Regions from separate parts of the Mesorhizobium sp. WSM4842 genome, predicted to be linked through region 2. Evidence: riboswitches for the same ligand, from Rfam matches in the RefSeq annotation. Region 2 holds a riboswitch; each other region holds the start of a gene.
What was found. Region 2 has a riboswitch for cobalamin ahead of metE (5-methyltetrahydropteroyltriglutamate--homocysteine S-methyltransferase). Riboswitches for the same ligand answer to the same signal wherever they lie in the genome.
Positions count from the first base shown of each region.

Region 1: it holds a riboswitch for cobalamin, as region 2 does, so the genes downstream of both, AC0NIE_RS02075 (aromatic ring-hydroxylating oxygenase subunit alpha) here and metE (5-methyltetrahydropteroyltriglutamate--homocysteine S-methyltransferase) in region 2, are expected to answer to the same signal.
Region 3: it holds a riboswitch for cobalamin, as region 2 does, so the genes downstream of both, AC0NIE_RS18505 (CbtB domain-containing protein) here and metE (5-methyltetrahydropteroyltriglutamate--homocysteine S-methyltransferase) in region 2, are expected to answer to the same signal.

Region 1 is NZ_CM148372.1:453,865-464,162, reverse strand. It holds gene AC0NIE_RS02090 (molybdopterin-dependent oxidoreductase) at 1-415, shown strand, start outside; gene AC0NIE_RS02085 (FAD-binding oxidoreductase) at 412-1,158, shown strand; gene AC0NIE_RS02080 (FAD-binding oxidoreductase) at 1,171-2,286, opposite strand; gene AC0NIE_RS02075 (aromatic ring-hydroxylating oxygenase subunit alpha) at 2,310-3,557, opposite strand; cobalamin riboswitch at 3,773-3,973, opposite strand; gene AC0NIE_RS02070 (DUF680 domain-containing protein) at 4,495-4,698, shown strand; gene AC0NIE_RS02065 (DUF680 domain-containing protein) at 4,820-5,044, shown strand; gene AC0NIE_RS02060 (DUF680 domain-containing protein) at 5,010-5,369, shown strand; gene AC0NIE_RS02055 (ABC transporter ATP-binding protein) at 5,455-6,567, opposite strand; gene bglA (beta-galactosidase BglA) at 6,592-8,256, opposite strand; gene AC0NIE_RS02045 (carbohydrate ABC transporter permease) at 8,261-9,415, opposite strand; gene AC0NIE_RS02040 (carbohydrate ABC transporter permease) at 9,417-10,298, opposite strand, start outside.
Region 2 is NZ_CM148372.1:6,618,539-6,628,836, reverse strand. It holds gene AC0NIE_RS32080 (cytochrome-c peroxidase) at 1-830, shown strand, start outside; gene tdh (L-threonine 3-dehydrogenase) at 1,060-2,094, opposite strand; partial or broken gene AC0NIE_RS32070 (IS5/IS1182 family transposase) at 2,575-2,664, shown strand; gene metE (5-methyltetrahydropteroyltriglutamate--homocysteine S-methyltransferase) at 2,758-5,097, opposite strand; cobalamin riboswitch at 5,213-5,411, opposite strand; gene AC0NIE_RS32060 (adenosine kinase) at 5,803-6,795, opposite strand; gene metK (methionine adenosyltransferase) at 6,906-8,081, opposite strand; gene AC0NIE_RS32050 (serine hydroxymethyltransferase) at 8,135-9,472, opposite strand; gene AC0NIE_RS32045 (ArsR/SmtB family transcription factor) at 9,503-9,853, opposite strand; gene AC0NIE_RS32040 (hypothetical protein) at 10,036-10,298, opposite strand, start outside.
Region 3 is NZ_CM148372.1:3,816,296-3,826,593, forward strand. It holds gene AC0NIE_RS18470 (GH32 C-terminal domain-containing protein) at 1-339, shown strand, start outside; gene AC0NIE_RS18475 (HAD-IIB family hydrolase) at 362-1,117, opposite strand; gene AC0NIE_RS18480 (glycosyltransferase family 4 protein) at 1,114-2,451, opposite strand; gene mgtE (magnesium transporter) at 3,005-4,435, shown strand; gene AC0NIE_RS18490 (MerR family transcriptional regulator) at 4,583-4,969, shown strand; gene AC0NIE_RS18495 (methyltransferase family protein) at 5,057-5,563, opposite strand; gene AC0NIE_RS18500 (acetyltransferase domain-containing protein) at 5,560-6,552, opposite strand; cobalamin riboswitch at 6,812-7,022, shown strand; gene AC0NIE_RS18505 (CbtB domain-containing protein) at 7,060-7,239, shown strand; gene AC0NIE_RS18510 (CbtA family protein) at 7,255-8,022, shown strand; gene cobU (bifunctional adenosylcobinamide kinase/adenosylcobinamide-phosphate guanylyltransferase) at 8,045-8,542, shown strand; gene cobO (cob(I)yrinic acid a,c-diamide adenosyltransferase) at 8,544-9,182, shown strand; gene AC0NIE_RS18525 (hypothetical protein) at 9,561-9,875, shown strand; gene cbiB (adenosylcobinamide-phosphate synthase CbiB) at 9,902-10,298, opposite strand, start outside.

The DNA.
Region 1 (10,298 bases), 1.0 Mb from region 2:
CGCGCTGCCTTTGACCAAGATGACCCGCGACATCCATTGCGTGACCGCATGGACCAAGTTCGACACGGCGTGGCAAGGCGTGCTGGTCGACGATATTCTGACGGATGCCGGCATCGAGCCGCCGACCGGCTTCACGCTGGCACTGTCGTTCGACGGCTACACCACCAACGTGCCGACGAAGGATCTCACCGCCGGCAAGGCGATGGTGGCACTGCTTTACGAAGGCAAGCCGATCACGCCGGACCATGGCGGCCCAGCGCGGCTGCTGGTTCCGCATCTCTATTTCTGGAAGTCGGCCAAATGGCTGAACGGGCTGCAGTTCACCGAGCGCGACGAGCCCGGGTTCTGGGAGCTGCGCGGCTATCACATCTATGGCGACCCGTGGCGCGAGCAGCGCTATACGGGCGATCCATGAGCGACGGGCCGGCGGCGCAGTCGCCTTGGCAGACGGTCACCATCAGCCGCATCGAAAAGCGCACGCCGCGCGTCACCAGTTTTTTCCTCCAGCCGTCGCGGCCCTTCGCCTATCGTGCCGGGCAGCATGTCGATGTCAGGCTGACGGCGCCGGACGGCTATCAGGCGCGCCGCTCCTACTCCATCGCCTCGGCGCCGGAAGCCGGCGAGACGATCGAACTGGCGATCGAAAGGCTCGATGATGGCGAGATCTCACCCTTCTTTCACGATATCGCTGCGGTCGGCGATGAGGTCGAACTGCGCGGACCGCTCGGCGGCCACTTCGTCTGGTCCGACAGCGACGGCGGCCCGCTTCTGCTGGTCGGCGGCGGGTCCGGCGTGGTTCCGCTGATGGCGATGGTCCGCCATCGCGCCGCGCGCAAATCAACGGTGCCCGCGGCGTTGGTGTTTTCCGCACGGATCTGGGACGAGGTGATCTTTCGCGACGAACTGATCGACTTCCATGATCGCCGGGACGGCTTCGATCTGGTGTTGGCGCTGACTCGCGAGCCGGCCCGGCGCCCGGCGGACTATTCGCGGCGGGTCGATGCCGCGATGATGGAGCAATCGATGGCGCGGCTGCCCGCGCCGCCAAGGTTAGTCTTTGTCTGCGGCTCGAATGCCTTCGTGTCGGCCGCCGCCCAGGCGCTGATCGATGCCGGCGTTCCGGCAAGCCTCATCCGCACCGAGCGTTACGGGGTTTAAGCTCCCCGCCGGTTAGGCGTCGATCTCGATCGCCGTCAGCGGCTTCGAACAGCAGGCAAGGATGAAGCCGTCGTCGATCTCGTGATCGAGGATGCCGCCATTGTGGCTCATCTCGACTGTGCCCGAGACCTTTTTCACCTTGCAGGTTCCGCACAGGCCGAACTCGCAGGCTGCGGGAATTCGTACGCCCGAAGCGCGCGCCGTCTGCAGCACGGTCTGGCCGGCAACGCAGTCGGCATCGACATCCGAAAGCGAAAAGCGGATCGGCGTTGCGGCCTCAGTAGGTATCTCGACCCCGCCCTCTGCCGGCCCACCCTCTGCCGGCGAACCGAACGGGGCCGGTATTTCCTCCACCCCTGGGGCCGCAAAGCTTTCCTGATGATAGTTGGCCATGTCGAAGCCGGCCGCCTCCAGCATCTGCCGCACGGCGCGCATGAACGGGTCGGGGCCGCAGCAGAAAATTTCGCGCTCGCGAAAATCGGGCGCCAGCAGCGGCAGCCGTATCGCGTCGATCCGGCCCATATGGCCGAACCAGCCCTCGCGGCTGGACCGCTCCTCGATCATGAAGCCGAGCGTCAGGCCCGGCATGCGGCTGCCGAGCAATTCGAGCTCCTTGCGGAAGATGATCTCCTCGGGCTTTCGCGCGCAGTTGACGAAGCCGACATCTGTCCAGGGCGCGCAATCGTTCAGCCAGCGCAGCATCGACATCATCGGAGTCACGCCGGAGCCGGCCGAAATGAACAGATATCTGGCCGCGGGATGGCTGTGCAGCGAAAAGTTGCCCGACGGCCCATAGGCCTTCACGTGAACACCGGGCTTCAGATTGTCGAACATCCAGCGTGTGCCGAGGCTGCCGGGCTGTGCTTTCACCGTCACCGCGATCGAGAACGGCCGCGACGGCGAGGACGACAGCGTATAGGTCCGCATCAACGGGCCCTCGGTGGTCGGCAGTTCCAGCGTCACGAACTGCCCCGGTCTGTAGCGGAACCAGGTCTGGTTGTCGGAGCGGAAGGTGAAGGTCTTCACGTCAGGCGCCTCGTCACTGACGCCGATGACTTCCAGCACCTGGAGCCTGTCGTTCCAGGGCGCCATCTCGTCGAGATGGCGGTAGAGGCCGAGGTCCGTCATCGTATTCATCCCCTTGGCCTCGCTCAGGCGACGCTGCGCAACGCCGGCCGCCCGCCCTCGGCAAGGCGCGGCCCGATGAAGGAGGCGTACCATTCGACGAACTGGATGACGCCGCCCTCATGCAGTTCCGAATAGGGGCCGGGCTCATAGGCCGGCGACAGGATGCCGAAGGCGTTTTCCTCAACGATGCGGCGGTCCTGGTCGTTGGTCTCGGTCCAGACATGGGTGAGATCGGCGAGGTCGTAGTCGACGCCTTCGACCGCGTCCTTGTGGACAAGCCATTTGGTGGTGACGGCCGTTTCCGTGGCACTGATCGGCAGCACGCGGAAGGTGACCGCATGATCGCCGAGGATATGGTTCCAGGTCGTCGGATAGTGATAGAGCAGCAGCGAGCCGATACCGTCGGTCGAAACGTCGTCGGAGAGGTTCTTCTTCACCGCACGTCTTCCCGTCATCGTGTAGCTAACGGCATCGCGCAGCAGCGGGGCGCGGGTGGCGCGATACTGCCCGGCCGGATCGATGCGGAACTTGCTCGGCAGGCCCGCCGCCTCGCATTTCGCCCAGTGCGCGAGCATCTCCGGATCGCTGTCGGCGCCCTGCACGCCGGTGACGGTCGGCGCTTCCGGGAATGTCTTGCACAGTTCCGGATGGTTGCCGGCGCAATGGTAGCACTCGCGGTTGTTCTCCCAGACGAGCTTCCAGTTGCCCTTCTCGACGATGGTCGATTCGAAGGCGATTTTTGCCTCGCGCAGCCGGTGCGGCAGGAGGTAAGGCTCGATCATGGCGCGCATCGGCGCGAAATCGGCGGGCTCCTTGGCCAGGCAGATGAAGATGTAGCCACTGATGCTTTCGCAAGCCACCGGCTTCAGGCTGAACTGGCTCTTGTCGAAGCCGTCCGCCATCTGCCTCGCGAACAAGAGCCTGCCGTCCAGCTCGTAGGTCCATTGGTGATAGGGGCAGACGAGCTTCGCCGCCGTACCCTTGTCGGCGTTGCAGACGCGGCTGCCGCGATGCCGGCAGGAATTGTGGAAGGCGTTGATCTTGCCTTGCTGGTCGCGGACCAGCACGACCGGATAGTCGCCGATCTGCGCGGTGATGTAGCTGCCCGGCTTCGGCAACTCGCAATCGTGGCCGATGAACAGCCAGTCGCGATACCAGATCAGCTCCATGTCGAGCTTGAAGAAATCGGGATCGGTGTAGAAGGGCTGCTCGAGCGAGTAGCCTTCCCTGCGGCCGTGCAAGAGCCTCAGCATGTCGTTGCGCGCATCCATGTCCTGTCCTCATAGCCGTCGCATCGGCCCGAAATCGGAATCGATTTCGGAAAGCACGATGCGCAATTCAAAGTCTTGGAGCGTACGTTGTGCGTCCAAATGGACGCATGTCGCTCCAAAGACTGAACTGGTGGTGATGGAGGGAGGATCGGCCGCAAGCCGGCGACAGGGCCGGGCATGCACTATCCACCTCTTGACCGCCCACCGCGATCAGTCGAGTCTAGAAATCTCGGGCTGGTTTCCGGGCTCTGGAGTGTCCTTGCGGACCATCGCGACACCTTCCCAGGCTTGGGCCCAGTGGTCTCCCGTTGCGACTTGAACTCCACCACCGTTGCGGGGGCAGCGCCGGGTTCTGACCGGCTTCCCAATTCTCCGCTTCGTCGTCACCAAGCGGCACCTGAGATGGCGTGATCTAATCATGACGGCCGGCTGACTGTCCGCATGAAAGCGACATCGTATCCATGCGGCGCGACACTGCCGGCGAAACCTGTGGGCCGGGATTTGAGGAAGGTGAACTTTGCGCCTGCTGCGAGCGCTGCCGGTCCTGAAAGCGTGCCGGATTGACCATTGCAGGGCGCCGAAATGGTTAACGATTCGACAACAACTCAGCACCGGCTTTTTAAGCCGCTTCTAAAATCGAACCGAACGGTTCGTTTCTGTTGACAATGCGTGCATGACGCTGTGAACGCAGGTCCGGCAATCCGTCAAATGGTCGATTAGCCTCTTTGTCCTAAACCTTTGAAAACAAAACAGAAAGCAATGACGATAGAAGCCTCTGGTACAATTTCAAGGTGTAGATTCTTGGTCCACACGGAACAACTTCGTGATTGGAATCTGCCGGATGGCCTTCCCACATCGGGGCTGTCCGGACGACGCGAATTCCTCCCAAGACACGCCGCTAGACGGACGGAAAACTAAAGATACTGGAGTTCCAAAAATGAAAAAGATTGCTCTTATTGCCGTCGCCGTTCTGGCCATCACCGGCAGCGCCTTTGCTGGCAGCGACCATTATGGGTCCAACGGCGCCAATCAGCCGACCGCCTCGGTCGACAGTTCGTATACGGCTTCCATTCAGAAGTCGGCTCACGCTGAAAAGCCCGTCGACCAGGGCGCCGACCGCAACCTTTTCGGCAACAATTAACAGCTGATCCCAGACCATGATCCCGAAGTGGAAACCGGTTTTCGTAAAAGATCATGGTCAAACAACAAGACAAAGCGGCCAGTCCGCCGCTCGGGATCTGAAAAATTCAGGAGTACTAGAAATGAAGAAGATCATTCTTGCCACCGCCGCCATCCTGGCTGTCTCCGGCAGCGCTTTTGCCGGCAGCGACAACTTTGGATCGAACGGCGCCAACCAGCCGGCCGCTGCGGTCGACAACGGCTCGTACACGGCTTCGATTCAGAATTCGGCTTCGGCGCAGAATCCGGTTCCGGCTGACGAGAAGCCCGTCAATGGCAGCGACCGTAACCTCTTCGGCAACAACTAATGTCGATCCCAACAGCAGCGGCGGCATTGTCTTTCACAAAGACCGAGGCCGCCGCGCTGATGGGATACGAGAATCCAGGATTACTGAAATGAAGAAGATCGTTCTCACCGCTGCGGCACTTTTGATTGCTGCCGGCAGCGCCTATGCCCGCAACGACAAAGTTGGCGGAACCGACATCAACAAGCAGGCGACCGTCAACGTCGACAACACGCAGACGTCTTCGGTAGGCAATACCGGCTCGCTGGTTTACAAGCTGATCAATTCCTCGGGCGACATACAGAAGTCCGCCCCGCAGGGCAGCGACCGGAACCTGTTCGGCCGCTAACAGCGACCTGAATGCAATGCACAAGAGCGGCGGGCTCTGCCCGCCGCTCTTGTTTTTGCCTTCGCCAAACTGCCTGATCCAGTAGTTAGGCTGCCTTTGCTTCCGCCATGTGGAGTGTGAAGGAATGTCCGTCGGCGTCGAAAATATGCAGGTCGCCGGGATCGGCATTCAACCGCAACGCAGCGCCGCGCTTGACTTCGGCATTGCCTGGCAGCTTGGTCACCAGCGGCAGGTCGGCGCGGCCGATGTCGACATAGACGAGCTGGACCTCGCCGAGCTGCTCGACATAATCCACCGTTCCCTCGAAAAGATAATCGGCGCCGGTGGCGATCATCAGATCCTCCGGCCGCACGCCGAAGCTGACCGAAGCACCCTTCGCGGACGCCGGCGTGGCGATCGGCACCGTCGCCTTGCGCCCGCCGACATGACTGACGATGGTCGGGTCGCCTGATTTGTCGATCGTCGCCGGCAGGATGTTCATGGCCGGCGAGCCGATGAACTGGGCGACGAACAGATTGCCGGGTCTCTTGTAGAGCTCCATCGGCGTGCCGACCTGCTCGATGTGGCCCTCCTTGAGCACGACGATGCGGTCGGCCAGCGTCATCGCCTCGACCTGGTCGTGGGTGACGTAGATCATCGTCGTAGCAGGCATCGACTCCTTGAGCTTGGCGATCTCGATGCGGGTGGCAACCCGCAGTGCCGCGTCGAGGTTCGACAGCGGCTCGTCGAACAGGAAGACCTTAGGGTTACGCACGATGGCGCGGCCGATGGCGACGCGCTGGCGCTGGCCGCCCGACATCGCCTTGGGCAAGCGGTCGAGGTATTTGGTCAGCTGCAGGATTTCCGCCGCCTGGCGCACCCGCTTGTCGATCTCGGCCTTGCTCTCCTTGCCGATCTTCATCGAGAACGCCATGTTGTCGTAGACGGTCATGTGCGGATAGAGCGCATAGGACTGGAACACCATGGCGATGCCGCGCTTCGACGGTGGCACGTCGTTCACCACCTCGCCGTCGATCTTGAGCTCGCCGGAGGTGATTTCCTCAAGTCCGGCGATCGACCGCAGCAAGGTCGACTTGCCACAGCCCGAAGGGCCGACGAAGACGATGAACTCGCCCGACTTTATGTCGAGGTCGATGCCGTGGAGAATGTTGAGATTGCCGTATGATTTCTTCACTTGCCTTAGCGTGACATCGGCCATGATACCCTCCGGTGAATTGCAAACTCAGTCGATACGCCCGAACCAGGCGCTGTAGCCGCCGAGGCGGATAGAGCCGGCGGCAGTCTGTCCCGAAAACCCGTGCCCCGGCAAGGGCTGCAGCGAGCGTCGGCCAAGATCGATTTCGGCCGGTCGGCTGCCAAGATTGAAGGCGCAGACGATCTGCTCATTGCCCTCGCGGCGCGTGAAGGCGACCGTATCGCCCTCGCTTTCGATGAAGTCGATATCGCCCTTGGCCAGCGCCGGATGTAAACGGCGGAAGGCAAGAAAGCGCCGGTAATGTTCGAACAGCGAGCTGTCGTCGCCCTGCTGCACATCGACCGCTTGCGAAAGGTGCTTGGCGGGCACGGGCAGCCATGGCTTTGCCTTGGAGAAGCCGCCATTGCTGTCGGCGCCATTCCAGACCATCGGCGTGCGGCAGCCGTCGCGGCCCTTGAATTCCGGCCAGAAGCGGATGCCGTAGGGGTCCTGCAGATCCTCGAATTGCAATTCCGCTTCGCCAAGACCGAGTTCCTCGCCCTGGTAGATACAGACCGAGCCGCGCAGCGACATCAGCAGCGCCGAGATTACCTTGAGATAAGCCGTCTGGTCGGCCTCGCCGGCCGCCCAGCGCGAGGCAGTGCGCATCACGTCGTGGTTGGAAAAGGCCCAACACGACCAGCCGTCGCTGGCGACCTTGCCAAAGGCTTCCAGCACCGAACGCACCTTTGCCGCGCTGATCTTTTCGGGCGCCAGGAAGTCGAACGAATAGCACATGTGCACGCGCTTGCTGCCGGCGGTATAGGCCGCCACCACCTCCAGTCCGCGCTGCGAATCGCCGACTTCGCCGACCGCCGCCGTCGCCGGATATTCGTCGAGCAAGGCGCGGAAGCGCTCGAGGAAGCCGAGGTTTTCGGGGCGGCTCTTGTCGTAGAGATGGTCCTGGTAGTTGTAGGGGTTTACGGAAGGAGCAGTCTGGTCGTTGCGCTGTTCGGGCGGCAGCGGCGGATTGTCCTCCAGGCCCTGGCTGTGGAAGTAGAAATTGATGGTGTCGAGGCGGAAGCCGTCGACGCCGCGCTCCAGCCAGAAGCGGGTGACATCGAGCAGCGCATCCTGGACCGCGCGGCTGTGGAAGTTGAGATCGGGCTGCTCGGCCAGGAAATTATGCAGGTAATATTGCTGGCGGCTGGTGTCCCACTGCCAGGCCGAACCGCCGAAGATCGACAGCCAGTTGTTGGGTGGCGTGCCGTCGGGCTTGGCGTCGGCCCAGACATACCAGTCCGCCTTCGGGTTGGTGCGGCTCGAGCGGCTTTCCCTGAACCACGGATGGATGTCGGCGGTATGCGACAGCACCTCGTCGATCATCACCTTGAGCCCGAGCCTGTGCGCCTCGGCGGTCAGGGCATCGAAATCGGCCAGCGTGCCGAACATCGGATCGACGTCGCAATAGTCTGATACGTCGTAGCCGAAATCCTTCATCGGCGACTTGAAGAACGGCGAGATCCAAATGGCATTGACGCCGAGCGCTGCGATGTAGGGCAGCCTGCGGATGATGCCCCTGAGGTCGCCGATGCCGTCGCCGTTGGAGTCCTGGTAGCTGCGCGGATAGATCTGGTAGATCACGGCACCTCGCCACCAGTCGCGGTCGACGGCGACGTAGGGACTCAACGTCGCTTTCACAGCGGATTGCATGAGCTCAACCTCCTTTCACCGAGCCGGCGAGCAGCCCGCGGACGAAATAGCGCTGCAGCGAGAAGAACACGATCAACGGCACGACAATGGTGATGAAGGCCGATGTCGTCAGGATCTCCCAGTCGCCGCCGCGCGAGCCGAGCAACGCGTTAAGCTTGGCGGTCAGCACGATCTGGTCGCCCTCGGTACCGAGGAAAACCATCGCAACCAGCAGATCGTTCCACACCCAAAGGAACTGGAAGATGGCGAAGGAGGCCAGCACCGGGAACGACAGCGGCAGTACGATCTTGACGAAGATCTCGAAATCACTGGCGCCGTCGATCCGCGCCGATTCCATGATTTCGCGCGGCAGGCCGGCAATGTAGCTTCTGAGGAGATATATGGCGAAGGGCAGGCCGAAGCCGGTATGCGCCAGCCAGATGCCGAGATAGGTTTTCGACGGCACGCCGAAGAAGCTGCCGACGCCGTTGTAGAGCTTCAGCAGCGGGATCAGCGACATCTGCAGCGGCACGACCAAGAGGCCGATGATCACCGCGATGAGCAACGCCCGGCCGGGAAAGCGCATCCAGGCCAGCGCATAGGCCGCGAACGCCGCGATCAGGATCGGGATGACCGTCGCCGGAATGGTGACGGTCAGCGAATTCATGAAGGAGCGGCCGATGCCTTCCGAAAACAGCACCGTACTGTAATTGTCGGTGGTGAATTTCGGCGGCGCCGACGAGGCGTAGTAGACGCGCTGGCCGCGCTCGCCCTCGAAGGCCTTCGTTGAGGTCATGACGAAACTGCCGTCGGCGTTGAGCTGCAAGGTCTCGCCGTCGCCGAGATCGGCTGTGGTGCCGGCGGGATATTGCGTCGGCGCCGACGACTTGACGCCGAAGGCGCTGATGTCGCGGGCCGGATCGTCGCCGAAGATGTTGCCCTCGAGGACGAACTTGCCGTCCTTCTCGACTTGCGCCGAGGCGGGTGGCAGCCGGCCCGCTTCCGTCTGGGTGGAACTGGCGAACGAGTTCCACCAGCCCGAGGCGATGATCTGATCCTTGTCGCGCAGCGACGAGACGAGAATGCCGAGCGTCGGGATAGTCCAGATCGCGACGAAGATGAAGACCGCGATATGGACGCCGAAACGGCTGGCAAAGGACTTTCCGGTCGCCGCGGCCATCTCAATGCCCTCCCGTCTCTTTGTTGGCCTGGCGGATGTTCCAGACCATGATCGGAATGACCGCGATCATGATGATGATGGCGATGGTGGCGCCGCGGCCGAAATCGCCGCCGCCGCGGAACATCCAGTCGAACATCAGATTGGCCAGAACCTGGCTGTTCCATTGGCCGTTGGTCATGGTCAGCACGATGTCGAAAACCTTCAGCACCAGGATGGTGATCGTGGTCCAGACGACGGCGATCGTGCCCCAGATCTGCGGCACCATGATCTTCCAGAAGATCTGGAACGGATTGGCGCCGTCGATGACGGCCGCCTCCAGCGTCTCTTCGGGAATACCCCGCAAGGCAGAGGACAGGATGACCATGGCAAAGCCGGTTTGGATCCAGATCAGGATGATCATCAGGAAGAAATTGTTCCAGAACGGCAGCGAGATCCAGACCTGAGGCTGGCCGCCGAAATACTGGATGATGGCGTTGAGCAGACCGATCTGCGTCTGGCCCGCGCCGCGATACTCGTAGATGAATTTCCAGATGACGCTGGCGCCGACGAAGGAGATGGCCAGCGGCAGGAAAATCAGGCTCTTGGCGATGGTGCCCCACCAGATCTTGTCGGTAAGGACGGCGATGATCAGCCCGAGGAAGGTGCAGGCGGCAGGCACGACCGCCAGCCAGATGATGTTGTTGAAGATGGCGTTGCGGAACTCGCGGTCGCCGAACGCCCATTCATAATTGGCGAAGCCGACGAAATTGGCGCCACCGCGATCGAGCAACGACAGCCTCAGAGTCTCCACGACCGGGTAGATCAGGTAGATGGTGAGGATGATCATGGCCGGGCCGACGAACAGCCACGGCCGGATCATCCCCTGCCGGCGCAGATTGTCGAT
Region 2 (10,298 bases):
GCGTTTTCTCCTGCAACTCGTGCCACAACCTGGCCACCGGGGGCGACGACAATCGTGAAACTTCGATTGGCCATGGTTGGCAGAAGGGGCAGCGCAACGCGCCGACGGTGTTTAACTCTGTCTTCAACAAATCACAGTTTTGGGACGGTCGCGCCGAAGACCTGAAAGCTCAGGCCAAAGGGCCGATACAGGCCGGTGTCGAAATGGCCAACACACCGCATCGAGTGGTCGAGACGTTCAAATCGATGCCGCAATATGTGGAGTTGTTCCATTCAGCTTTCCCGGATGAGGCCAATCCCATCACCCTCGACAACCTAGTCAATGCACTCGCAGAGTATGAGGCGACACTGGTCACGCCGGCCCCCTTCGACGCCTTCCTCAATGGCGATGAGACCGCCATCGGTCCCAAAGAGAAACAGGGCCTGGCCCTTTTTATCGAAAAGGGCTGCTCGTCCTGCCATTCCGGTGTCAATATTGGTGGGGAAGGCTATTATCCATTCGGCCTCGTTGAGAGGCCTAGCGCCGACATTCTGCCGGAGAACGACAAGGGACGATTTGCCGTCACCAATGTACCCGAGGATTCCTATGTTTTCCGCGTGCCGTCGCTGCGCAACGTAGCAATCACCGCGCCATACTTTCATTCGGGCAAGGTCTGGGACCTGAGAGAGGCCGTCGCTATCATGGGCACCACCCAGCTTGGCGAACAGCTAACGCAAATCGAAATCGATCAGCTGGTTGCCTACCTTCATTCGCTGACCGGAAAGCGAGCGGAGATCACATATCCCATCTTGCCGACTGAAACGCCCACAACACCTCGGCCTCGATCCTAGGCATTGGGAAAGCAGACGATCGCGGCGGGGCCTGTGAGCATTTCCTTGCCCGATCTGGGCGAATTGCCACGAGCGTCGCCGATTTGGCCGCGATACGTCGCCGACGATTGAGCGGCGCACGTCGGGGGAGGAGCCACTGCTTTGCACAGCGATGCCCCTCGCGGCGAGATCGCCGGCAGGCCGGGGGGTGCCGTCCCTCCAACTTTCCGGAACGGCACCCGGCCAACGCTCACCAGTCCATCACCACCTTGCCCGAATTGCCGCTGCGCATCGCGTCGAACCCAGTCTTGTAGTCGTCAATGCCGATGCGGTGCGTGATCAACCCACTGACATCGAGCGGACCCTGCACCAGGGCGATCATCTTGTACCAGGTCTCGAACATTTCGCGGCCATAGATGCCCTTGAGATGCAGCATCTTGAAGATGACCTTGTTCCAGTCGATCTCGAAGCCGGTCGGGGCAATGCCCAGAATGGCGATCTTGCCGCCATTGTTCATGGTGTCGATCATGTCGCGGAAGGCGGGTGCCGCACCCGACATTTCGAGGCCGACGTCAAAACCTTCGGTCATGCCGAGCGCCGGCATGACGTCGCGCAGCTTTTCCTTCGACGCGTCGACGACATGCTGGACGCCAAGCTTTTTCGCCAGCGCAAGCCGCACCGGGTTGATGTCTGTGATGACCACCTTTCGCGCGCCGACGCATTGGGCAACGAGCGCAGCCATGATGCCGATCGGCCCGGCGCCGGTGACCAGCACGTCCTCGCCGACCAGATCGAAGGACAATGCGGTGTGAACGGCATTGCCCAGGGGATCGAAGATCGCCGCGGTCTCGTCCGGCACATCATCGGGGATCGGCACGACATTGTGCTGCGGGATCGCCAGATATTCGCCGAAGGCGCCGGGACGGTTGACGCCGACACCGAGCGTATTGCGGCACAGATGCCCTCGCCCAGCACGGCAGTTGCGGCAATGGCCGCAGACGATGTGGCCTTCGCCCGACACGCGCTGGCCGACCTTGTATTCGGTGACCGCTGCGCCGAAATCGGCGACCGTGCCGATAAATTCATGGCCGGTGACCATCGGCACCGGCACCGTCTTTTGCGCCCACTGGTCCCAATTGTAGATGTGCAAGTCAGTGCCGCAGACCGCCGTCTTCTTGATCTTGATCAGCACATCGTTGGGGCCGATCTCCGGCACCGGCACCTCTTCCATCCAGATGCCCGGTTCGGCCTTGGCCTTCACCAACGCCTTCATCATGTTCGACATCAAGTGCTCCTTACACCTTGGTTGATTCCGCTCCTTGCCGCTCCTCCGGTAGCCTGCACAACGAAAAAGGTGCGCTCGGAGAGCACACCTGAGATCCTTGGCCGATCGTAATGTTGGCGGCTGCCTTTGTGTCGAAGCAACATTCCACCGCGATCCATGCGCTTGAAAAACTCTGTTTTCAGCGAACCTCAGCAGAAGCGGAGCAAACGCCATGCCAGATGCAGCCAAGTTTCAATTCAAGCGATGAGTAATGGTCGCAGCTTGCGGCTGGGCGGTATGGCTATTTTGTCGATGTCCGCCACATGCGACGCATTCCCTCGATACCGGTGCTCTCGATGGTCGATCTCGCCGCCGATATCTCGATGGTGCCGGTGCACAGGCGGCATCCGCAAGCGTTCGCCCCTCGGTGAAGTGTCTGTTGACCCCTGGCTGTGTGAGAGGCTGAAGCTCATGGACAAAGCCGCCTTCCCCCATTTCGTGATCGAAATCATCCGTCCTTCGGACCGGAAGCGCTTCCAAATCCTGCCTCGCCGCTGGGCCGTCGAGCGGACCTTCGGCTGGACGACAAGGGTGGGGACTCGCACGCGTCCACCGACCTGTGCGCGGCTTTTCGATGTCGTCCTTTGTTTGAATTATCCGCGCAGCCCGCCACATGTTTGCCGGTCACAGTGGCCCAGCGGCCTGCGCCTGCACTTTCTCCCGCAGCGCGCTTGCTGCAGCGATCATGTTCATGAGGGCAGGGCGGACCTCCTCCCATTTCCTTGTTTTGAGGCCACAGTCCGGATTCACCCACAGTTGGCCGTCCGACAGTCGCTCGCGGGCAAGTTGGGCGAGATGCAAAATTTCGCCAATTTCCGGGACACGTGGTGAGTGAATGTCGTAGACGCCAGGACCGATTTCGTTCGGATATTTTGACTTCGTGAAGGCGTCTAGCAGTTCCATTTTGGAGCGCGACGTCTCGATCGAAATCACGTCCGCGTCCAGTTCAGCGATCGAGTCGATGATCTCATTGAACTCAGAATAGCACATGTGGGTGTGAATTTGGGTCGCGTCCTCTACACCCGTTGAAGCGAGACGGAAGCATTCGACTGCCCAGCCGAGATAATGTTTCCAATCGGACTTCCGCAGGGGCAAGCCTTCGCGAAACGCGGCCTCATCGATCTGGATCACCCTTGCGCCAACTCTTTCAAGGTCGGCCACTTCATCGCGGATGGCGAGTGCGATCTGGCGGCAGACCTCGGCGCGGGGTACGTCGTCGCGCACAAAAGACCAGTTAAGAATCGTCACTGGGCCTGTGAGCATGCCCTTTACCGGCTTTTTCGTCAGAGACTGGGCAAATTGCCACCAGAGGACCGTCATCGGATTGGGCCGCGATACGTCGCCGAAGATGATGGGAGGGCGCACGAGCCGGGAGCCGTAACTTTGCACCCAGCCATGCTGGGTGAATGCGAGGCCGGACAGCTGCTCGCCGAAATGCTGCACCATGTCGTTTCGTTCGAACTCGCCGTGTACCAGCACGTCCAGCCCGATCTCCTCCTGCCAACGGACCGCCGCCTCAGTCTCCTTCTTCAGGAAGGCCTGGTAGTCGACATAGCTCAGCCTGCCCTTCGCATGAGCGGAGCGCGCCCTGCGCACCTCGGGCGTCTGCGGGAAGGACCCGATGGTAGTCGTGGGGAACGGCGGCAGGCCGAGCGTGTCAGCCTGGATTCTCGAGCGCTTGGGAAATGCGCTCTTTCGTTGCTTCATGACGCCGTCAATGCTGATAATTCGCCCGTGGACGAGCGCATCATGGACCTTTGTAGACATTGCGCGCGCGGCGGCCGCCTCGGCAGAAGCTTCCAGTGAGCCTGCTACGGCCTCCCTGCCTTCGGATAAGGCTTGGGCCAGCACGAGCAGCTCTTCAGTCTTCTGGGCGGCGAATGCCAGCCACGAACTGACGTCCACATCGAGCGCGGTCTCCATCCGCAGGTCCATCGGCACATGAAGCATCGAGCAGGAAGGCGCAATCTCGACGCGATCCAGCGGCCAGCCGGCAACGACCGGCTTGATGCGGTCGAGAATGGCAGCCAGGTTCGCGCGCCAGACGTTGCGGCCGTCGATCAAGCCAAGTGAGAGCACCAGATCCTTCGGTGCGAGCCGACCAACCGTCTCCAACTGCTCGGGAGCGCGCACGAGGTCGAGATGTAGGCCCGCCAGGCGCAGCGAAAGCGCGGTCTCCAGATTGTCTCCCAGCGGCCCGAAATAGGTCGCCATCATAATTTTCAACTTGGGCGCGGCTTTCGACAGCTGGCCGTATGTGAATTCGAAGGCAGCTCGTTCGTTCGGGTTAAGGTCGAGCACAAGCGCCGGCTCATCAATCTGTACCCAGTCGGCCCCCGAGAGCTCCAGCCTCCGCAGGAGTTGCTCGTAGACGGGCAGCAGGCGCGGTAGGAGCGCTATGGGATTGAAGCCCTGGTCGGGAGACTTTGCCAGCTTGAGGAAGGTCACCGGTCCAAGGATGACCGGGCGTGTATGGATGCCGAGCTCTTTTGCCTCCAGAAAGTGATCGACTGGTTTCGTCGACGAGAGGGCGAATGTCTGATCGTCGCCCAGCTCCGGCACGATGTAGTGGTAGTTCGTGTCGAACCATTTGGTCATTTCCATCGCGGTTACGCGCTGCCCTGCATGCCCGTGACTGGCGCGTCCGCAAGCCGCGGCATCGCCTTGCGTCCCGCGCGCCATCGCGAAATAGATGTCGAGCGGGACCTCCCCGCCCGTCCAGCCGTAACGAGCTGGCACGGCGCCGACCATTGCTGCGGTGTCGAGCACATGGTCATACAGTGAGAAATCGTTCGACGGGATTTTCGACACGCCGCGGTCATGCTGCTCGCTCCAGCTGGCGGCACGGAGTGCCTTCGCCGTCGACAGAAGGTTGGCAGCAGAAGATTTTCTGGACCAGTAGCTTTCGAGCGCGAATTTCAGTTCTCGCCGGCGACCGATACGCGGCATGCCAAGCGTTGCTATGGGAACTTGCTGGGAGACATTCATTCCATACCCCGATGGTTGCGGCGGGGACAAGGAAGGCGCTAGCAGGCCGGCATAAACGCCGAGCTGCCGCGGCCATCAGACACCCCGCCCGTGGACGTTGTTTACCGTGGCAGGTCTCCTGGCTCGCGGGTCACAGCCTCTGCCCCGTCTTCCCGGGGCAGCGCCCCAGTGACATTGATGGGTTTGGCTCGCCGCTTACAGTTGCGGGGGCAGCGCCGGCATTGCACCGGCTTCCCTCTTAGCTCCGCTACGGCAACGCCTTGCGGAGAACCACGACACGCGGACAATCGCAGCAGCCCGCTTTGTTGTCAATGCGGTATAAAGAAATGTTTATGTGTTTATGTGAACCGTTCACCTGCGGCGTGTTTCCCAAGTCGCAGGTCGCGGTAGAGCTGAGCCATTTGCGCCACTCGCCGGTCTGCGCAGGCTGTGCCTGGCCGCTCGGGCAATCTGCCAGTCTACGATCCCGGCTCAAAACGACTTTCGTCAAAAAGGGCGTGTTGGCCATCATGATCGGCCGGCAGTACTGGCCCGAAGTGCGACAACGTCCCTGAGCCTCAAGAAATCAGAAATTTGGAGAAAACCGCCATCCTTCACGGACGGGTACGCGACGTTTTACCCGCGCTTGGCTGGACAGCCCGCACAACGGGAAGGTGGGCAACACGTGGCGGAGATGCCGCCCTACAACAGCCCCGCCTGTTCAGCCTCGCGGCGCAAAGTCTGCCGCGGCCTGGGGCCGATCTGCTGGATGACCAATCCGGCAGCCAGTGAACCGAGGTCGCCGCAATCCTTCAGGCTGCGGCCTTGCGTGTAGCCGTAGAGGAAACCTGCGGCATAGAGGTCGCCGGCGCCCGTCGTGTCGACCAGCTCCTTGATCGCGGTCGCCTTGATGACCACGGTCTCGTCGCCGCGCACGATGACGGAGCCTTTTTCCGAACGGGTCACGGCGGCGATCCGGCAATCCTTGCGGATCTGCGCCAGCGCCTCGTCGAACGACGCCGTCTGATAAAGCGATTTGATCTCGTGGCTGTTGGCGAAGACGATATCGACTGTACCCGAACGCATCAGGTCGAGGAATTCGTCGCGATAGCGGTCGACGCAGAACGAATCCGACAGTGTCATCGACACTTCGCGGCCTGCCGCGTGCGCCAGCATCGCCGTCTGCCGGATTGCCTCCTTGGCGCGCGGCGGATCCCACAGATAGCCTTCGAAATAGGTGACCTTGGCGCCAGAGGCCTTGTCGACCTCGACATCCTCCGGCCCGAGCTCGATGCAGGCGCCGAGATAGGTGTTCATCGAGCGCTCGCCGTCTGGGGTAACGAAGATCATCGAGCGCGCCGTCGGCGGCTCGCCCTTGAGCGGCCTGGTGTCGAAGGCAACCCCCTGCGCATGGATGTCGTGGGCGTAGATTTCGCCTAGCGCATCGTTGGAGACCTTGCCGAAGAAAGCAGCGCGGCCGCCGAAGCTGGCGACACCCGCCGCCGTGTTGCCGGCGCTGCCGCCGGAGGCTTCGATGGCCGGGCCCATGCGGCTGTAGAGCAGCTCGGCGCGCCTCGTGTCGATCAGGTTCATCGCGCCCTTGATGATGCCGTTCGTCTCCAAAAATGCTTCGTCGCACTGCGCGATGATGTCGACGATGGCATTGCCGATGCAAAGCACGTCATATTTCGAGATCAGTGTCTCCGCCAAAAACCCGAGCCGGCTTCTCGCCACGCCGGGGCCGGCGTGTTTTTTGGCGAGTGTGGAATGGGTCGCACTATGCCCACGCATCCAATACCCGCGCATCACGCAGCTGCCGGTCCTGCCTCACGCAACAGGTCGTCAGCTCTGTCCGTCTTTTCCCAGGTGAACTCCGGCTCTTCGCGGCCGAAGTGTCCGTATGTCGCGGTCTTGCGGTAAATCGGCCGTAAGAGATCAAGCGCCTTGATGATGCCTTTCGGCCGGAGATCGAAAAGCTCAAGGACGGCGCGCTCGATCCTTTTTTCATCAATCTTTGCGGTTCCGAATGTATTGACGAGGATAGAGACCGGCGCGGCCACACCGATCGCGTAAGCAAGCTGAACCTCGCACACCTGCGCCAGTCCGCTGGCAACGACGTTTTTTGCGACGTACCGCGCCGCATAGGCGGCCGACCGATCAACCTTGGAGGGGTCCTTGCCCGAAAAGGCACCGCCGCCGTGACGCCCCATACCGCCGTAGGAATCGACGATGATCTTGCGGCCGGTGAGCCCGCAGTCGCCGCGCGGCCCACCGACCACGAACCGGCCTGTTGGATTGACCAGGAACCTTATCCCGGTAGTATCCAAGTCGTGGGGCAAGACCGGCCTTATGATCTCCTCAATGACGCCTTCGCGGACCGTGGCTTGTGAGACCTCTTCGTCATGCTGCGTCGACAGGACTATGGTATCGAGCGCTATCGGGCGCAAACCCTCATAACGGACGGACACTTGAGATTTAACGTCCGGGCGAAGCCAGCCAAGGCGTCCGGTTTGGCGCACCTCCGCCTGTTTTTTTGTCAATTCGTGAGCGAGTTGGATTGGCAACGGCATCAATGTTTCGGTCTCGTTGCACGCGTACCCGAACATGAGGCCCTGATCCCCCGCTCCCTGCTCGAGATCCTGCCCTCGTCCCTCGTCGACGCCCTGGCTGATGTCAGGCGACTGCTCGGTCAAGGCCAAGATCACGGCGCAACGGCGGCCGTCAAAGCCGATCGCATCGTCATCATATCCAATGTCCAAAATGATATCGCGGGCAACTTGGCTGTAGTCGATCTGCGCGTGACTGGTGATCTCGCCAGCCAGAACGACCATCCCTGACTTCACCAACGCTTCACAAGCAACGCGAGCCTTAGGATCCTTACGAAGGATCGCATCGAGCACGCCATCTGAGATATTGTCGGCCATCTTGTCGGGATGTCCGGCGCCGACGGATTCGGAAGAAAACACGAATTGTCTGGGCATGAAATGTCCTCGCTTCAAACGTTGGAATTGATGTGACAGTTGATCCGGCCGTCTTACCTGTCGGAGATGCCAGGCACGTCGAACGCAGCGCAGAAGTCGGCAACGTCTCTGCGCACTCTGGCATGCACGTCCGAATCATCGGGCTGGCGACAGACCAGGTCGATGAAAGCGGCAATCTGCACCATTTCCGCTTCGCGCATGCCCACAGACGTCACTGCTGGCGTGCCTAAGCGTATGCCGCTGGTGAGCGCGGGATGGCGCCGGTCGCCCGGCACCATGTTGAAATTCGTAATGATACCTGCTTGCGACAGACGCTCGGCATAGTCTTTCCCAGACAGCGGCCGGTCCCTAAGATCAAGGATCAGCATGTGATTGTCAGTGCCCCCCGTGACGAGTTCATAACCTCGCTCCAGAAGGGCCTGGGCCAGAGCCTTGGCGTTGTTGACGATCTGCTGACCGTACACACGGAAGGATGCATTCCCTGCTTCGTGCAGAGCGACAGCTAGCGCGGCAATCGTATTCATGTGCGGTCCGCCCTGGAGGAGAGGGAACACGGCACGGTCTATGCGTTTGGCCAGATTGTGTTTGCTCTTGGAATGGTAGAGCGCCTGATAGCGGTCTTCATTCCTTGACAAGATGAAGCCACCGCGGGGGCCGCGGATCGATTTGTGAGAGGTGCTGGTGACAACATCGCAATGGCCAACGGGATTCGGATGCACTCCTGCGACAATGAGGCCGCTGATGTGGGCGATGTCGGCTACCAGATAGGAGTTCACCTCCGAAGCAATGTCGGCCATTGCCTCATAGTCAAAGATGCGCGGATAAGCAGTTCCGCCGACCCAAATGAGCTTCGGTCGTTCGCGTTTGGCCGTCTCGCGCAAGCGGTCATGGTCAATCTGCTGCGTCTTTTCGTGCAGCCCGTACGGAACTCGCTGATAATCAGTGCCGGAGAAGTTGACGGCCCAACCGTGCGTCAGATGCCCCCCGCCGGGGAGGGTCAAGCCCATCATCTTGTCTCCCGGACACAACAGCGCTCGACAGACAGCCTGATTGGCCGGCGAGCCGGAATAAGGCTGCACGTTGGCGTGTTCATAGCCGAACAGCGCCTTCAATCGCTCGATGGCGAGATTCTCAAGCTCATCGACAATCTCGTTTCCGGCGTAGTAGCGCGCGCCGGGATATCCCTCGGCATACTTGTTGGTGAAAATAGACCCGGTCGCTTCCAGCACCGCGGAGGACGCGAAGTTCTCGGAGGCGATAAGTTTGAGGGTCGTCCGCTCCTGGCGCTCCTGTCTTAAAAGCAGCTCGTGAACGCGAGAATCTGCGACAGCCAGGTGAGGCCACTCGCAAGTGTCAAGCTCCGCGATGGCGCCGCCAGTCGAATTGTCCATATCAGCTTCGCGCTCCATTGGGACTAAGTTTCAGGACAAGCAGGCGGCCACCTTGGACCGCGCGCCCTGTATCGCCTCCAGGCGCTGTAGGTCTTGTCTGTGATGGCCATCGCCGTGGGGCAGGAGATCAACCAACAATTGAACCAAGCCGCCGTCCGAGCCTCCTGCTTCGAGGTGGTACGAAGGCCAGGGGCGCTGTTCGTTGCCGAGAAGAAAGCCGGCTCTGGCGAGCTGGCGCACGTGTGCGACCACGTGCTCGCGAGACAGACTCAGAACTTCTGCTAGCTCGCAGACGGTCAGGTCCGCATGCGCACAAAGTCCCAGGATTCGAAGTCGATCAAGATGAGCCGCGGCCTTTAGGCGCATGACCAGTGTCATCATCGGCCGGCACTCCTTGTATTGACTTCCTCCATTTGGCGTCCTTCCACTAATTTCAGAGCAATCTTGCCATCCGACGAGGTCAATACGCCCGACCGCATCGCAGATCGTTTCCGATACGCCACGGTCTCGACCCGCGGCCCAAATGATAGGCTCAACGTACATATTCTCAGCGGTTTAGAGTGCTAAAAGTCCGCGATTTTCTTTGAAGGATCTGTTGCGACACGTGCATAACCGGCTAGGATTCGCCCCAGCACAACGGCGGCTGCGCGGTAAGGCCGGCTTGCGAAGATGCGGCGAACGGCCGAGGCCTTCATGCGCTGGTCGCCGCGCGATGGGCAGGGACGCTCAGCATCGATGGGGATGAAATCCATCTTGTCCATGGCTCCGATCTCTATCCCGATGGACCACATCCCAAGGAAACCGATATCCTGCTCGAAGGCGCCGC
Region 3 (10,298 bases), 2.8 Mb from region 2:
GCGGTCGAAATCCTGTTCGAGTTGGAAAGGCCGGGTGCCCATTTCCGCCTGAAACTCCAACATCCAACTGTCCGACTTGAAGTTGTGGTTGACGACGAGGGACTTGCCATTTGTCATGAAGACGGCGGCGCAGCGGAATCTCCTCACTATATCGCCAAGGGAGCCCGTCCAAAACGGCTGCGGATATTCCTCGACTACGGATCGATAGAGGTTTTCGCGGATCGCGGCCGTTGGGCTGGCACGAAGCGGATCAGCGGTTTTGAGCCGGTACAATCGGCACGTCTCATCGCCGAGACGGGTGCCGTTCTACACGCGACGGTATGGGCGCTCAAACCGTGACAGGGAGATCAATATTTTCAGCTCAGGATCGGGCGTCCGCAAACACCGACCAATGAGCGAGGCCTTCGACGACGCCAAGGGCGAACTGTTTCTTCGCGCTGTAAATCAGCGGGTTGTCCCGCGCCATGTCAAGCAGTTCGGGAAGGGCATTGGCAACGACAATCCCACGCGCACCCGGCAGGTCGAACATACTGCGATCGTTGTTGGTATCGCCGGCGACCACCACCTCATCCAGACCGATGCCGAGTTCATTGCAGAGCCAGGCCAGCGCCTGCCCCTTGTCTGCTGAACGCGGCAGGATGTCGAGATCGCGTCCACTCGAATAAACCATCGTCACCGACAGGCCGGCTTCGGCCAGAGCACGCTCGATGCTGGCAAGGGCTTCCGGACTTGCGTCGAGCAGGTACCAACTCGATTTGAAGGCGTGTTGATAGCCGTCGGGTTGACGGACGGTGTCTTCGAGCGATCCGAGCACCGCATCGACCTTTTCAAGAGACCAGCCTTCCGAAAACCTCTGGGTAAAATGCCCGAGGCGCGAGGTGTGCCGCGGACCGGCGAGCATCGTACCGACACCGCCGATCACGTAGTCCGGCGCTGGCAGGGCGACTTCGTCGACGAAGTTCAAAATGTCGTCGGCCAGACGACCGCTGTTGTAGACGAGAACCGGCCGGTGCTCGGGATCGAGAGCTTCCCATTTTAACCGAAAGCGTGACGTCGCCGGCGGATCGCCCGCCAGAGTCCCGTCGAGATCACTCGATAGAAGCGCGATCGGTTTCAATCGCCGTCGTTCCACGGCTCGTCCCAATCATGGTCGTCGACCGCCTTCAACACCGGACGTCCTTCGACAAGGCTGACCAACTGCTGCGCGATACCTGTCCAGGTGAACAGGCTGCGCGCCTTGTGCGCACCCATGCGGCCCAGTCGGCCGTAGAGGCGCGGGTGCTTCATAGGCTTGACGATGGTGATGCCGAGGTCTTCCTTGTCGAACGGATCACCGAACAGCGCGTGCCGGCCATAGCTGATCCCGCGATAGAGGCCGCCATGGATCGTAACCACGGTCGGCGTTCCGCAGGCCATCGCCTCGATCGCGGTCATGCCGAACGGCTCGTAGCGACTCGACAGGACGAACATGTCCGCCGCCCGATAGGTGTCGGCCAGATCCTCGTCGGCAACATAGCCTGAGAAGACGACACGGTCCTGCAAGCCTAGCTGTTCAACCTGTTCCTTGAGCTGGTTCAGGATCTTTTGTTCCTGCTCGTCCATGTTCTCGCCGCCGACAGCGAGCCTCAGGACCGCATCCGGCACACGCGGCGCCACCACGGAAAACGCATCGATCAGCAGGTCGTAGCCCTTGTTGGTGGCGAGCCGGCCGAGCGCCAGGATCGTTCGCCCTTCGAAGCCGAGCCGATGGCGGATCAACCGGCGAGACGCCTCGCTGACGGGGAAGAACCGGTTGTCGTCGTAACCGGGCGGGATCATATGCACGCGGTCGCGCTCGAGACTGTAGTCCTCGATCAGCATGTCCACCTGCGGCGGCGTCGTGGCAATCACCATGGCGCAGCTTCGATAGATGATCGTCTCGTGCTTTATGCGCTCCGTAAAATTGAACTCGGCCTCGAATGTATCGGCCTTGTCCGGGTAGTCCGTCTTCATCTGGCGCTGCTTCCATATGCCGAGGGAATGCGGCGTATGGATGTGCGGGATAGTGAGCGCTTCCGACAGTCGCTGCCCCGCCACGCCCGCATCCCAGTAGTGGCTGTTGATGAAGTCGTAGGAGAGGTTTTCCCTGCGAATCAGGCGCAGCGCGTTTTCACACCACTCGAGAAGGTGGCGGTGAAGATATTCCTTCGGAATAAAATCGCGTCCGCCACAGGCGACACGCAGGACACGAACCCCGTCTGCCACTTCATCGACAGGAGGCTGGTCTTCAAATCGCCGCGTCCAGATATCGACAGCATAGCCCAACTGGGCCAGCTTTTTTGCAAGTTCCAGGACGTAGACCACCTGTCCGCCGGTATCGGCCGCGCCGAGTGGTGCGTTGGCAGCTACGTAGCCGTGGGTTGAAATGAGTGCAATTCGAGGTGTCGCCGCATCCGAGTTGACGTCCGGCATCTGTATCCTTCTCTACGATTCTGCACGCCCGCAGTCGAAAGCGTGCGCCAATTCACAACTATAAGGATTCCACCCTCCATTCGCAAATTCCGAGCATGCGCTCAGGTCAACGCATTTGACGTTATGGTAAGGCAAACCGGCTCTGTCGCATATTTCGGTCACCGAGTTGCCTGGAATCGACGTTCGACGGTTCTTCGAGGATTTTACGGTGTCCAACGGCTGCCATTTCGATCAGTCTGTCATCCCTTGCGCCCGTTGGTCTCTGACCTCATCGCCTGAGCCTTCGCGTCCTTGAGGAGAGGGCCGAGTGCGGCATCAACGTCTGTCGGGCGATCCGGTTGCACCAGCCTTCGCTCCACGGCGGGGAAGGGCGTATTTCGTTTGATATTCCCACGCGTTGCGCCATAGAGGCGGACTCTCAGGTCGAATCGTGCCGCCGCACTATCTTTGTGTTTGAGCATCGGATTTTTCCCAAAACCGGTTTCCACTTTTGGGTCCAATGTTCTAGACGTGACAGGCACCTTTTCCGGAATTCTGATGGCGGGAGGCGCTGGTGGAAGGCCAGGACGAACAGACGACCGGCGCCAGGGCCGCTGACGGCAGCCATGCCGACATTTATGGCGAGGACGGCGCCATTCTGTCGTCGTTCTTGGCCCAGATCGGCGCCGCGATCGCCGATCGCGACACGCTGACGCTGAAGCGTGAAGTCGACGACCTGCACCAATCGGAACTCGGCGATCTGCTCGAGGCGCTTCATCCCGAACAGCGCCGCGCGCTGGTCGAATTGCTGGGCGCCGATTTCGATTTTTCCGCGCTGACCGAGGTCGACGAGGCGATCCGCCGCGACATCGTCGACAGCCTGCCCAACGCGCAGATTGCCCAGGGGGTGCAGGATCTCGATTCCGACGACGCGGTCTACATTCTCGAGGATCTCGAAAAGGAAGATCAGGACGAGATCCTGTCGCAACTGCCGTTCACCGAGCGGATCAGGCTGCGCCGCTCGCTCGACTATCCCGAAGAGACCGCCGGCCGCCGCATGCAGACGGAGTTCGTCGCGGTGCCGCCGTTCTGGACGATCGGCCAGACCATCGACTACATGCGCGAGGACCAGAACCTACCCGACCGCTTCAGCCAGATATTCGTCATCGACCCAAGCTTCAAGCTGCTCGGCGCCATCGACCTCGACCAGATCCTGCGCACCAAGCGCTCGATCAAGGTCGAAGAGGTCATGCATGAGACCAGGCACGCCATTCCGGCCACGATGGACCAGGAAGAGGCGGCGCGCGAATTCGAGCAATACGACCTTCTCTCCGCCGCCGTCGTCGATGAGAATGACCGGCTGGTCGGCGTGCTGACCATCGACGATGTCGTCGACGTCATCCAGCAGGAAGCAGAGGAGGATCTGCTGCGCATGGGTGGTGTCGGCGATGAAGAACTGTCGGACAGCATTCTCTCGACCTCGCGCTCGCGCGTTCCGTGGCTGCTGGTCAACCTCGGGACGGCCTTCATCTCGGCCTCGGTGATCAGTATGTTCGGTGCGACGATCGAGGAAATGGTCGCACTTGCCGCACTGATGCCGATCGTCGCCTCGCTGGGCGGCAATGCCGGCACGCAGACGATGACAGTGACCGTGCGCGCGCTCGCCACACGCGACCTCGATATCTACAATGCCGGTCGCGTCATTCGCCGCGAGGTTGTGGTCGGCTTGCTGAATGGCATGGTCATTGCGGCGATCCTCGGGCTGGTCGCCGGCCTCTGGTTTCACAATCCCGATCTCGGTTTCGTCATTGCCGCGGCGATGATCGTGAACATGCTGGCTGCGGCACTCGGCGGCATTCTGATTCCTCTGTTCCTCGACAGGCTCGGCGCCGATCCGGCGATTTCGTCATCAATCTTCACGACGATGATTACCGACGTTATCGGTTTCCTCGCCTTCCTTAGCCTTGCCACCTGGTGGCTGCATCTGGGCGCGGGAGCCGGATAAGGCGTTTCAATTGACTTTTACGTAAGTTGCGTGCGAGGTTTGGATGGAGAGCTGCCGGTCGATTCCGGTGCGGGACGAGCCCTTTTGTGAATGAAGGCATCGCCGCATGATGGCAATCGCGCCGCTTTCCGGGCTTTTGGAGTAACGATGCGGGAATATTATTCGATCACCGAACTGACCCGCGAATTCGATGTTTCGACGCGGACGCTGCGCTTCTACGAGGACGAGGGGCTGGTGCAGCCGGTACGGCGCGGCCGCACGCGGCTGTTTCGCCCGTCGGACCGGCATCTCATCCGCCAGATCATGCGCGGCAAGAGGCTCGGCTTTTCGATCAACGAAATCCGCGAAATCATCCAGATGTACAAGGAGCCGCCCGGGGAGGTCGGTCAGCTCAACCTGATGATCAAACGAATCGAGGAAAAGCGCGAGGATCTGCGCCAGAAGCGCCGCGACCTCGAAGAGACGCTGGCGGAACTAGATCAGGCCGAGGAATCCTGCGTCGAGCGATTGGTGGAGCTCGGCGTCAACACCTGAGCGGCCTTTTTTGACAATTCTACTCTGGCGGCCAGCTAGTGTGGTTTTCTGCCAGAGCGAATTCTTAAAAAGACCTTGCCGCACGCCTCAAATCCAGCGCCGCACCTTTTTAGCGTAATCCCGGTATTTCTTGCCGAATTTCGCCGTCAGAACTCTTTCCTCGCCCTCGATCGCCATCTTCTGCGTTGCGAAGGCGGCGATGATCGCCAGCGGCAGGAACCATACGATCCCCGAGATAAGGGCCACGCCGATCAGCAGCAGCGTGTTGGCCAGATATATCGGGTTGCGGCTGACGGCGAAGGGGCCTGATGTGACCAGGTGATCGGGCACGGCGTTTGGGTGGAGAGTCGTCTTTGCCCGGATCATGGTGCGGATTGCCGTGAACCAGAGCGCGACGACGCCGAACAATGCCACCCAGCCGGCCGCGAACAGGATGTCGCCCAGAAGGCCGCCGATCCATGGCAGCGGATAGAGCAAGCCAAGCGCGATGCTGACGGCGATGGCCGCGACATAGATCAGCGGCGGCCACGGTATAAACCCCGGTTTCGGCTGTCCCGGTTTCTGTTGCCCAGGTTTCTGTTGATGGTCGGTCATTGTGCTCCTCCCTCCATCAAAGTGCTGTCGGCTTTGGCAGTGCAGGCGCCGGCGAGCTCGTCGAGATGTGCCTTCGATTCCGCAGCTTGGTCGTTGCGGTAGAGCCGATCAAGCGTGGCCTCGCCCTCGAGTGTATCGAGCATGCACACACAATAGCTGGAGCAGAACTCCGTGTCGCGCGATTGCTCGCACGAAGTCTGGCATTCTTTCAGGAAGGTGACCTGCCTGGTCTCGACCGGTGCCGGCATGACTTGCGAAAAAAGCCAGATCGAGCCGATCAGCACCGGCTGGTGGATCAGATAGAAGGCGAGGCTGTGCCGGCCGATAAAGACCAGCGGATTTGTCCAGCGGCCGGGCGTCAGGCCTGCCAACCGCGTCAGCAGGCCGGAGGCGGAGGCGAGTTTTGCCGTCGCGATACCCGCAAGCACAGCGCCGAACCATGGAAACAGCGGGACATAATCGTTGGAGCGCGGGTTGGTTGCCGACAGGCCGACCCACCACAGGGCCGGATGGTCGAAGATCTCGGACCTGAGGTAGAGCGGCGCTGTGATGACGAAAGCTGCGACAGCAAGCGTCAGCAGCGCCGGCAGCCGCAGAAACGCCAGGCCGAGCAGGCTGGCGAGCGCGATCTCGTGCAGGATACCGAAGAAGATGAAACTGTCCGGCGTGGCAAGCCTCGTGGCAGCCGATATGGCGAGCGCCGCCCCGGCGACCATGGCGAAGCGTTTCCAGAAGCCGTTCCAGCGGATCAGTTTGCTATGGGCGAGGAACAGGCTGACGCCGACCAGGAACAGGAAGGTCGAAGCGATGCAGCGCGCGTAGAATTTCCACCAGCCGAAGGCGGTCAGGCCGGGATCGGTGTAGCCAAAGAATTCGAGATCCCAGGTGAAATGGTAACTCGCCATGGCAAGCAAAGCGACGCCGCGGGCGACGTCGATGGCGATGATGCGCTTGGATCGGTCCTGAACGGTCGGCGTAGAAATGCTCATGGTCTCGCAATCTGATTCAGCACTTGAAGACGACTATCATGGTTGCCCCGGACAAAAGAAGACAGGGCAAATCCCGTTGATGCTCAGGGCGTCGGTGAAAGCGCCGTATGCCGCTGACGCACCCATTAGAAGCGATGCGGGCCATATTCCTCGGGCATCAGCACTCCGGCCTCGTGGCGCCGGCCGGCTGGTTCCAGAGACGGCGCATTCGCGCTGGTAGCTGGCGGAATTTGGTTTGCCGGGCACGGCGATTCTGCCTATAGTCGCACCCGTCGTCGGTTCCGTTTGGAACCAAGAGGGAATGCGGTAAGGGCGATTCTTTGCCCAATGCCGTGGCTGCCCCCGCAACTGTGTGCGGTAGTCCTCTCCATATGCCACTGAAGAGTTTCTTTCGGGAAGAGCTTCTTCGGGAAGGTGGGGAAGGGCGCTGATCCGCGAGCCAGGAGACCTGCCGGCGACAGGAGAACTGATTTCTATGCCCTCGGGTGGAGGGCGAAAGGACAAGACATGAATACCGCTTCCGTCTCGCTCGTCGCTTCCGTCTCCTCGCAGTCGCGCTTCGTGCAGCTGGCGCTTGCTGCATTTCTCGGCATTTTCGTCATGGGCTTTGTCGGCTTCTCGCATATCGATGCGGTCCACAATGCCGCCCACGACTATCGCCATTCGATGGCGTTTCCCTGCCACTGACGAGGGGCCGACATCATGACACTGTTTCGCAACGTCGTGTTCATCGCGGCGATCGCAGGGCTTGTGGCTGGCGTCGTTCTCGCCTGCATGCAGGCCTACGCCACCGTGCCGCTCATTCTCAAGGCGGAAGTCTACGAGCAGGCCGGCGGTGGCCACACGCATGACCACGCCGCGGCGCCGGCCGCGAACGCCACGGACGCCAATGCCATGAGTAGCGCCGAACCGGCCGCTCCGGCTGCGGAAGACGAAGGCTGGGCGCCGGCCGACGGTTTCGAGCGCTTCGCCTTCAACGTCGTTGCCAACGTCGTCACCGGCATCGGCTTTGCGCTGATCCTGGTCGCCGCTTCGGAGTTCGCCGGCGGCATCGGCAATTGGCGTCAGGGCCTGTTCTGGGGCCTTGCCGGCTTTGCCGTGTTCACGCTGGCTCCGAACCTTGGCCTGCCTCCCGAACTGCCGGCTATGCCGGCTGCCGATCTCGCCCAGCGCCAGATCTGGTGGACGGCAACTGTGGTGGTGACAGCGGCCGGTCTTGGGCTGCTCGCCTTTCGCAAATCCCTGCCGCTGGCGCTGCTTGCCGTGGCGTGGATCGTGGCGCCGCATATCGTCGGCGCGCCGCAGCCCGACAGTTTTGAATCGCCGATCCCGGAAGCCCTGCACCACCAGTTCGTGGTGGCGGTGACACTGACCAATCTGGTGTTCTGGCTGGTGCTCGGCGCCGTCGTCGGCGTGGTGCGCGGCCGCTTGACCGGCAGCACGACCGGCCTGCGCGACAGCTTTGCCTGATCGCGCTGCTCCCGGCGGCAAGCTGACCCTGGTCATCGGCGGTGCGCGCTCCGGCAAGAGCGCGCATGCCGAAAGACTGGTGACGGCCTGTCCGGCGCCGTGGGCCTATATCGCTACGGCGCAAGCCTATGACGACGAGATGCGCGAGCGTATCGCGCTGCATCGGTCGCGGCGCGGCGAGGGTTGGACGACCATCGACGCGCCACTCGATCTCGTCGGCGCGATTGAGGCGTTGCCTGACGGCCGGCCTGTCCTCGTCGATTGCCTCACGCTGTGGCTGACCAACCATATGCTGGCCGAACGCGACATTGAGGCCGAATGCCGAGGGCTGGCCGATGTGCTGTCGCGGCCGCGCGGGCCATGGTTCGTGGTTTCCAACGAGGTTGGCCAGGGCATCGTGCCCGACAATGCGCTGGCTCGCCGGTTTCGCGATGCCGCCGGCCGGCTCAACCAGCAGGTCGCGGCAGTCGCCGGCACCGTGCTGCTGATGGTGGCGGGATTGCCGCTCGAGGTGAAATGACATGGCTGATAACAAACACATTGAAGACAAGCCGATTAACGACAGGGACGAGGAACGTCACCGCGCCAAGATGGCCAAGCGCAAGGCGGTGCAGGACGCCGAGGTCGCCGGAAAGACGGTCGAGAAGGCGCTGCTGATCGTCAACACCGGGCCCGGCAAAGGCAAGACCACCGCTGCTTTCGGGTTGGCGCTGAGGATGCTCGGCTACGGCAAGCGCGTCGGCGTCGTCCAGTTCATCAAGGGCAAATGGCATACCGGCGAGAAGGATGCCTTTGCCGCTTTCGGCGATCGGGTCGTCTGGCACACGATGGGCGAGGGTTTCACCTGGGAGACGCAGGATCTGAAGCGCGACATCGCCGCCGCCGAGGCTGCCTGGGCCAAGGCGCTCGAGCTGATGGCCGATCCGTCGATCAGCCTTGTGGTGCTCGACGAACTGAACATCGCGCTGCGCTACGACTATCTCGATCTCGACAAAGTGGTGGCGGCGCTGAAAGGGCGGCGCGAAAACCTGCATGTCGTCGTCACCGGCCGCAATGCCAAGCCGGCGCTGGTCGATGCCGCCGATCTGGTCACCGAGATGGGCGTGACCAAACATCACTTTTCCGCCGGCGTTAAGGCGCAGCAAGGGATTGAATTCTGAGGGGTGATTGCGCTTCGGCAGGGCACCCTCAAGCATTGCGGTGCTGGTGGCGGTGACGCTGGTAAAATTGCCGATCTCCCCTTGCGGGGGAGATCGGATCTCACCTGCGGTTTTCGACAACCTCAAGCTGTATTGTTCTTGCTTTGTGCCGGCAGCTATGATACTGATTCTTCTATAGTGCTGATTCGCACCGCCGACCCGCTCGCGAGGCGGGTTTTTGTTTTGCGCTCGATCTCGAGCGTCGATCACGCCATAATGACGACCGCCGAGATCTCCCGAACAGCGCGTCAGCACTAGGTCGGCGACCCTGTAGAGTTTCGGCGCCCGCCTTATGGCAGGGGATAGAATTCTGATCGCTAGGCAAGCTGGAGATTGTTCGTGGAACAGGCGGTAATCGTCTATCTTCTTCTGAAGGACGGTCAATTTGGAGCGTCGCAAGAACGCGAATCCATTTACGCGCTCGAGGATCGGCTAGAGAAAGCTATCGAGGATGCGTCGGTCGGCGAGTTTGACGGTGACTTGTTTGGTGAGGGCGAATGCATCCTCTACATGTATGGGCCAAACGCTGAACGACTTTTTGTTGTAGTCGAACCCGTATTGAGATCTTTTCCCGTAGCTGCCGGTGGATACGCGATCAAAAGGTTTGGCGAGGCAGCCGATCCAAGCGCAAAGGAAGTCCGTGTTACTTGGTAGGTCGGGTTTGCCGACCCATTCGGGCGTCACGCAGCGATAACAATCACCGACAGCAAGCCGAACAGCGCGATCAGCAGAAAGTCGGCTACCCGGTAGAGTTTCAGTGCCCGCCTGATGTCGACACTCTCGGCATCGCGGTGGCCGCCTTCGCCCATGAATGCATCGTCGACCATGACGCCGTCATAGGAGCGCGGCCCGGCGAGCGCCAACCCGAGCGCGCCGGCCATCGCGGCCTCAGGCCAGCCGGCGTTGGGCGAGCGGTGTTTTTTCGCGTCGCGCAGCACTGTGCGCCAGGCGTTGCCGGCATCGGCGTCTTTGACGAAGAAGGCGGCCAGCACGATGAGCAGCGCGGTCAGCCGCGACGCCGGCAGGTTGATCAGATCGTCGAAGCGCGCTGCCGCCTGGCCGAAGGCCTCGTGGCGC